Regions from separate parts of the Nesterenkonia sp. HG001 genome, predicted to be linked through region 1. Evidence: predicted binding sites of a transcription regulator. Region 1 holds the regulator's gene; the other holds the start of a gene.
The links. The regulator LexA, encoded in region 1, represses DNA repair genes until DNA is damaged. The targets are predictions, from matches to a motif close to TCGAACANNTGTTCGA.

Region 1 (4,209 bases):
CCGAGTATCAGGCCGAGGGCACCCGGATGAGCGTGCGGGTCCGGCCGGAGCTGGCCGCCGAGCTGCAGGAGCACGTCGTGGCCGGTGGTCACACCGCTTTGGGGGAAGCGCCCTCTGAAGATCCGGACGCTGAAGATCCGGACGCTGACGCCGAGGCGACGGACGAGCCGGGCGCTGCATGAGCGCGGAGGCGCCGACCACCCAGTCCACCGGGCATCTGCGGTCGACCACGTTGCTCGAGCACGCCGTGACCGCTATGGGCGGCGTGCATCGGGAAGGTCAGGTCGACATGGCACGCCATGTCGACCATGCCCTGCGACGGCGGCGGCACCTCCTCGTGCAGGCGGGCACCGGGACGGGCAAGTCACTGGCCTACCTGGTGCCCGCCGTCGTGCATGCGCTGGACAGCGAGCGTCCGGTGCTGATCTCTACGGCGACCCTGGCGCTGCAGGCGCAGATCATGGGCCGGGACCTGCCGCGCCTGCTGGAGCAGCTGGGGGACGAGCTTGACCAGGGGGTCAGCATCGCCCTGGTCAAGGGGCGTGCCAACTACCTCTGCAAGCACAAGCTCGAGGGCGGGTTCCCTCAGGAGGATGAGGAGCAGGCGCTGTTCTCCTTCGGCGACGAGCCCGCCGGTGAATCCGCCCCGGAGCCCGGCTCTCGGTTGGGTCGGGAGGTCGTGCGGCTGCGCGAGTGGGCCGAGGAGACGGAGACGGGAGATCGTGATGACCTCCCTGAGGGGGTCTCGGACAAGGCCTGGCGGCAGGTCTCGGTCAATGCTGTGGACTGCATCGGACCGCGACGATGCCCGATGGCCTCGGAGTGCTTCTCCGAGCTCGCCCGCGAGCGTGCTGTGGACGCTGATCTCGTGGTCACCAATCACGCGATGCTGGCCATCGACGCCTTCGAGGGTCTGCAGGTGCTGCCCGAACATGACGCGGTCATCATCGACGAGGCCCATGAGCTCGCTGACCGGGTGACCTCCGCCGTCACAGCGCAGCTGTCTGCGCAGATGATCCAGACGGCGGCGAACTCGCTGCGCCGGCACACGTCGCTCAGCGGGGAGGATCTGCAGGCTGCGGCCATCGCCGTCGACGCCGCCTTCCACGCCAAGGAGTCCGGACTGCTGGCACGTGGGCTGGACCCTCAGCAGACCCAGGCCCTCGAGATCGCCCGCAACGCGGCCCGCACGGCCCTCTCGGACAGCAAGCCCTCCGGAGACTCCGACGGCGACACCGGTCGCTCCACGGCTCGGGCCCGGGTGCAGGCGGTCCAGGAGACCGCGGAACGGATGCTGCAGTCTCCGGAGACCCCGGACGTCATCTGGCTGACCAGACCTGGAAGCTTCACCCCAGGAGTGGGATACCGCGAGGCCGACATCACCGAGCCGCCGGTCGTGAACGTGGCTCCCACCTCGGTGGCCGGACGGCTCCGCGAGGGACTCTTCGGTGACAGGACTGTGATCCTGACCTCGGCGACGCTCACCATCGGAGACAGCTTCGAACCCGTCGCCGGCGCGCTGGGGCTGGGTGGGGAGAAAGCCCCTGCCTGGGATGGCGTCGACGTCGGCAGCCCATTCGAGTACCCGAAACAGGGGGTGCTCTATGTGGCGAAGCATCTGCCGGCTCCGTCGCTGAAGACCGCCGACCAGCAGCGTGATGAGCTTGCTGAGCTCATCGAGGCCTCACGCGGGGCGACGCTGGCGCTGTTCTCCTCGCGCCGTGCGGCGGAGGAGGCGGCCGAGGACCTGCGTGAGCGGCTGGACGTGCCGATCCTCTGTCAGGGAGACGCCACGATGTCGTCACTGGTGCGGGAGTTCGCCGCGGACGAGGAGACCTGCCTGTTCGGCACCATGGGCCTCTGGCAGGGTGTCGACGTCCCGGGCCGATCCTGCCGACTCGTGGCGATCGACAGGATCCCCTTCCCCCGACCCGACGATCCGCTGATGAGCGCGCGCACCCAGGAGGTGGCGCGCCACGGAGGCAACGGCTTCATGCAGGTGGCCGCCACTCACGCCGCCACGCGACTGGCCCAGGGCGCGGGGCGGCTGATCCGCAGCGCCGAAGACAGGGGAGTGCTGGCCATCCTGGACTCCCGGCTGGCCACGGCGCGTTACGGGGGCTTCCTGAAGAAGTCCATGCCGGACTTCTGGCCCACGGTCAGCGGAGACATCGCTCGAGGCGCGCTCCGCAGGTTGGCGGACCACCAGTCCAGCGAGGGCTGAGTCCGCGCGGACCTCCGTCCTTGGGTCAGAGGCTGCGCAGCACGGTGACGACCCGGCCCATGATGGTCGCCTCGTCGCCGAGGATCGGCTCGTAGCTGCGGTTCTGCGGCAGCAGCCACTGGTGCCCGTCGCGACGGCGCAGGGTCTTCACCGTGGCCTCATCGTCGAGCAGCGCTGCGACGATGTCGCCGTTCTCCGCCGTATGCTGCCGGCGGACCACCACCCAGTCGTCCTCGAAGATGCCGGCCTCAATCATCGAGTCACCACGGACCTGGAGCATGAACAGCTCACCCTCTCCGGTGAGCTGGCGGGGCAGAGGCATCACGTCCTCCACATGCTGCTCGGCCAGGATCGGGCCGCCGGCGGCGATGCGCCCGACCACCGGGATGTCAGCGGTCCGGCTGTCGGACTGCTCGCGATAGGCGTCCAGGTCCACCACGGCGCTGTCCACGGCGCGGCGGCGCTCCGCCGGCCCCTCTGAAGCCGGGGAGGTCTGCTCCGCGTCAGTGGGACCCTCAGCGGCCAGGAGGCGGCCTGAGGAGTCACGGATGACCTCCATGGCGCGCGGCTTCCCCGGGACTCTGCTCAGGTAGCCCATCTGCTGGAGACGAGCGAGCTGATGCGTCACCGAGGACAGCGACGCGAGGCCGCAGGCGTCCCCGATCTCACGCATCGACGGAGGATAGCTGCGCTCGGCGAGGGACTGCTGGATCACATCGACGATGCCGCGCTGCCGCTCGGTCAGGCGGGGAGCCTCCCCATGCGTCCGGTCCCGCGGCAGGTTGTTCTCAGCAGGTCGCTTCTCCACGGCCATGTCTCACGCCTCTCTCCGCAGGGTCTCATCGGGTTCGCGGCCGACTCCGGAACGTCACGAGGCCCAGAACGTGCAGTTCATGTCAGAGGGTCCTGATGGACTCTCCGACATGGACGCCCGATCGAACATCGCATCCGAAACTCGGTTCGAACATGTGGCTCAGGCTACGGGAACCGGGCGCCCGGGGCCAGCATATTCGAACGCATGTCTGGTCCCGCGTCGAACATGTGTGCTAGAAATAGAACACAGCTTCGAAGAGTCTTCGATGCCACAGTCAGTACGAGAGAGGTTCTTCCCCATGCGTCACTCGCACACCTCCTTCACCGCCCGTCCGGTCTCCGGTGCGGCTCACGCATCCGGCCCCCTTGCCTCGGTCGCTCTCGGGCGTTCCGGCATGACCCTGACTCGTCGGGGGCGGCTGCTGCTCATCGGCCTGCCGGCGCTCACTCTGCTGGCCGCCGCCCTGGTCGGACTCGCGCTGCTGGCCGGCAGCTTCGCCAACATGGCCCAGGCCTCGAGCCAAGAGCCCGCAGGTGTGGAGGCCGTCGAGGTCACGGTCGCCCCCGGGGACACGCTCTGGAGCGTCGCCTCGGAGCTGGACTCCGGCGAAGACGTCCAGGTCCTCATCGGGCAGATCGCGGAGCTGAACGACCTCTCCTCCTCGGAGCTGCACCCGGGGCAGACCCTCCACGTTCCGGTGCTGGACTGATCGTCCTGTGGCCGATGGGCGTGACGCACTGCGTCAAGCTCAGGCTCCACGGTGGGGGCGGGCCCAGCTCCGCGAGTAGGATGGGCGCGTGAAACCTCAGCAGAACGGGGCCGGCGCGACGCCGACGACGGAGAACCCTGACCGATCAGATCGTCTGGCGCGGCTGCCCCTCCGGGATGAGCTGCGCGGGCAGGAGCCCTACGGGGCCCCGCAGCTGACCGTGCGGGCCATGCTCAACGTCAACGAGACCACCTATGACGTCCCCGCGGACGTCGTGGACGCGATCACCACAGAGGTCCGGCTCGCCGCACAGTCCCTGAACCGTTACCCGGACCGCGAGTTCACCCGGCTGCGCGAGAAGCTCGCCGACTACCTGGGCCATGGGCTGAGTGCCGAGAACATCTGGGCGGCCAACGGGTCCAATGAGATCATGCAGCACATCCTGCAGGCCTTCGCCGGCCC
Region 2 (4,209 bases), on a different contig from region 1:
GTGGGCTCGTCCAGCACGTAGATGCTGCGACCCTTGGACCGCTTCTGCAGCTCGGAGGCGAGCTTCACGCGCTGCGCCTCACCTCCGGAGAGCGTGGTGGCGGCCTGACCGAGGCGTACGTATCCCAGTCCGACGTCGACCAGGGTGGTGAGGTGCCGGGCGATCGGCGCGAACGCGGAGAAGAACTCAGCGGCCTCCTCGATCGGCATGGCGAGGACCTCGGCGATGTTCCTGCCCTTGTAGTGGACCTCCAGGGTCTCCCGGTTGTACCGGGCTCCCTGGCAGACCTCGCAGGGGACGTAGACGTCGGGGAGGAAGTTCATCTCGATCTTCAGCGTCCCGTCGCCCGAGCAGGCCTCGCAGCGGCCGCCCTTGATGTTGAAGGAGAACCTCCCCGGCTGGTAGCCGCGCGTCTTGGCCTCCTGGGTCTCGGCGAAGAGCTTGCGGATGTGGTCGAACACGCCGGTGTAGGTGGCCGGATTCGAGCGCGGGGTGCGCCCGATCGGACTCTGGTCGACATGGATGACCTTGTCGAGGTGGTCGACCCCGTCGATCCGACGATGACGGCCCGGCACCTGACGGGCGTTGTTGAGCCGATTCGCCAAAGACTTGTAGAGGATCTCATTGATCAGGGTCGACTTGCCCGAGCCGGAGACCCCGGTGACCGCCAAGAAGACGCCGAGCGGGAGGTCCACGCTGACGTCGGCCAGGTTGTTCTCATGGGCCTCGACGATGCGCAGCATGCGCTCCGTGTCGAGCGGGCGCCGCTGTGCGGGCACGGCGATGGTCCGGCGGCCCGCCAGATAGTCCCCGGTGATGGAGTCTTCATTGGCCTTCAGCCGCTCCACGGAGCCGGAGTGCACGATACGACCGCCGCGCTCCCCCGCTCCCGGGCCGATGTCCACGACCCAGTCGGCCTCGGCGATCGTGTCCTCGTCGTGCTCCACGACGATGAGCGTGTTGCCGAGATCCCGCAGCCGGGTGAGCGTGCCGATGAGCCGGCTGTTGTCACGCTGGTGCAGGCCGATGGAGGGCTCGTCGAGCACGTAGAGCACGCCCACGAGTCCGGAGCCGATCTGTGTGGCCAGCCGGATGCGCTGGGCCTCTCCGCCGGAGAGCGTGCCGGCGGCGCGTTCCAGGTTGAGGTAGCCCAGGCCCACGTCGAGCAGGAAGTTCAGCCGAGCCAGGATCTCCTTGAGGACCTGTTCGGCGATCGTGGCGTCCCGCGCCGAGAGGCTGAGCGTGGCGAAGAACTCGACGACCTCCTCGAGCGGTCGGCGAGAGACCTCGGCGATGGAGCGCCCCTCGATGAGCACCGAGAGGGAGGCCGGGTTCAGCCGCTGACCGTCGCAGGCCGGACACGGCACCTGCCGCATGTACTGCTCGTAGTGGTCCCGGGCGTTGTCCGACTCGGTCTCCTCATACTTGCGGTGCAGGTAGGAGAGCACGCCCTCGAAGCCGGTGGAGTACTTGCGCTCCCGGCCGAAGCGGTTGCGGTACTGCACCACGACCTTGTGGTTGCGCCCCTGCAGCAGCGCCGTGCGCGCCTTCTTCGGCAGCTCCTGCCAGGGGACGGTCACGGAGAACTCGAGCTCCTCCGCCAGGGCCCGGATGAGCCGCATCCAGTACTCGCTGGAGGCCTTGCCGCGGTTCCACGGCGCGATCGCTCCGTCCTGCAGTGACAGGGTGTCGTCGGGGATGACGAGCTCCTCATCCACCTCGAGCCGGGAGCCGATGCCGGAGCAGGTCTGGCAGGCGCCGAACGGCGAGTTGAAGGAGAAGGAGCGCGGCTCGATCTCATCGATGGGCAGCGGGTGCTCGTTCGGGCAGGCCAGGTGTTCGGAGAAGCTGCGCTGCTTCGGGCCGACGAGCCCCTCGGGGACCCGTTCCGGATCCTCCGGAGTCCCGTCGGCGGCGAGGTCCACCAGGTCCACCACGACGCGGCCCTCGGCCAATCGCAGCGCGGTCTCGATCGAGTCGGTGAGCCGCTGGCGCATCCCTTCGCGGATGACGAGGCGGTCCACCACGACGTCGATGTGGTGCTTGATCTGCTTCTCCAGGACCGGCGGCTCGTTGAGCTGGACGGTCTCGCCGTCGACGACGGCGCGCGCGAAGCCCTGGCCGGCGAGGTCCCGGAAGAGGTCCTTGAACTCTCCCTTGCGACCGCGGACCACCGGTGCCAGCACCTGGAACCGGGAGCGCTCGGGAAGGTCGAGGATCTGGTCCACGATCTGCTGCGGGGTCTGCCGCTCGATGGTCTCGCCGCAGACCGGGCAGTGGGGCACGCCGATGCGCGCCCAGAGCAGGCGCAGATAGTCGTGGATCTCCGTGACGGTGCCCACCGTGGAGCGAGGGTTCCGCGAAGTGGACTTCTGGTCGATGGAGACCGCCGGGGAGAGCCCTTCGATGAAGTCGACGTCGGGCTTGTCCACCCGCCCCAGGAACATGCGCGCGTAGGCCGAGAGCGACTCGACGTACCGGCGCTGACCCTCGGCGAAGATCGTGTCGAAGGCCAACGACGACTTCCCCGACCCGGAGAGCCCGGTGAAGACGATGAACGCGTTGCGGGGCAGCTCCACGCCGACGTCGTGGAGGTTGTGCTCGCGCGCCCCCTGGACGACGATGCGGTCCACCTCGGCACGACCGATCGTCCCGTTGGCACCGGCCTTCCGGCGCTGACCCCGGCTGTAATAGTCGTCGACGGATTCGATCACTGCGCCGTGGACCTCGGCAAATCGCTCAGACACGCGCACTAGTCTATGCCCGTTGGCGCGATCGAACAAATATTCGATCCTGGTGGACCGACCACGGCACCGAAGCCCCGACATCGGTGCTGAGAGGATGGGGGCATGGACGACCTGACGCCCTCTTCCGGCACCGATGCCCCCGCGCCTCCCGACGCTCCCGCACCGACACCCGCCGCCGTTGTGCTCTTCGACCTCGACGGCACCCTGGTGGACCCCGGCGGTGCCATCACGGGAGGGATCGCCGCCGCGCTGAAGGCCCACGGCATCCCTGTCCCGGAGCCTGCAGTCCTGGACGCGATGGTCGGTCCGCCGCTGGCCGAGAGCCTGCTCTCGCTGCCCGAGGTTCGCGAGTCCCAGCTGCCCGGCATCGTGGAGCACTACCGGCAGGAGTACCTCGCGCGAGGAATGGCCGCCTCCACGGTCTATCCGGGGATCCGCGAGCTGCTCGGCGAGCTGCGCGCGGCCGGAGCGGCCCTCGCCGTGGCCACCTCCAAGCCGCAGCCGCTGGCCGAGCGGCTCCTGGAGGTCCAGGGCCTGGCGACGGCCTTCGACGCCATCTCCGGCTCCCACCCGGACGAGTCGATCCCGCACAGCGGCAAGGGGCCCATCCTCGCGGCCGCGCTGCAGGCACTGAACTTGGGGGCGGAGAACCTGGGGCCGAACCCCGTGCCGAGGGCGATGGTCGGCGACCGCGTCTTCGACGTGGAGGGCGCCCAGGCCCACGGCATCCCGTGCATCGGCGTGCGCTGGGGATACGCGCCCGTCGGCGAGCTCGAGGAGGCCGGGGCCCAGATCGTCGTCAAGGATGCCGCCGGCCTGCGCACCGCCCTGGACGCTGTGCTCGACGGCGTCCTCAGCGGTGCGACCGGCGGCCGCATGCCCGAGGCGGCGCGAGGCCCGACGGCGTCATGGCATCTGACCGAGAGCAGACCATAGACTGTCCCTCATGGCCACCGACAGCTCACTGATCCACGACCTCCCGGCGATCACCGTCCGCCGCATCGCGGTCTCCGAGATGAGCAACAACGTCTACCTGCTCACGGCGAAGAAGTCGGGGGTCCAGGTGCTCATTGATGCCGCCGACGACGCCGAGGCGATCCGCACGATGCTGGCCGCGGCTGCCGCGGACACGCCCTGCGCGCCCCAGCTGCGGGCTGTGCTGACCACGCACCGGCACTGGGACCACGTCCGCGCGCTCTCCGCAGTCGCCCAGGGCGTGGAGACCGCTGCGGGAGAGGATGACGCTCACGCCGTCGAAGAGGCGCAGGGCGTGCACATCGATCGTCGTCTGGCCCACGGCGACCTCGTCGAGTACGACGGCATCGGGCTGGACGTCATCCAGCTGCGCGGCCATACCCCTGGTTCAGTGGCCTTCGTCTATCCGGTCGAGGACGGACCCACCCACATCTTCACCGGCGACTCGCTGTTCCCCGGAGGCGTCGGCAAGACCGACAGCGACGCG

Region 2: uvrA (excinuclease ABC subunit UvrA) is a predicted target of LexA. The motif match lies at 2,776-2,791, and genes of this name have one in related genera.

What each region holds. Positions count from the first base shown of each region.
Region 1 is NZ_JAOSZD010000001.1:139,875-144,083, reverse strand. Features, by position in the region: gene hflX (GTPase HflX) at 1-182, shown strand, start outside; gene ODE13_RS00625 (ATP-dependent DNA helicase) at 179-2,224, shown strand; gene lexA (transcriptional repressor LexA) at 2,250-3,038, opposite strand; gene ODE13_RS00615 (LysM peptidoglycan-binding domain-containing protein) at 3,337-3,747, shown strand; gene ODE13_RS00610 (histidinol-phosphate transaminase) at 3,836-4,209, shown strand, end outside.
Region 2 is NZ_JAOSZD010000005.1:234,032-238,240, forward strand. Features, by position in the region: gene uvrA (excinuclease ABC subunit UvrA) at 1-2,633, opposite strand, end outside; gene ODE13_RS10655 (HAD hydrolase-like protein) at 2,850-3,683, shown strand; gene ODE13_RS10660 (MBL fold metallo-hydrolase) at 3,694-4,209, shown strand, end outside.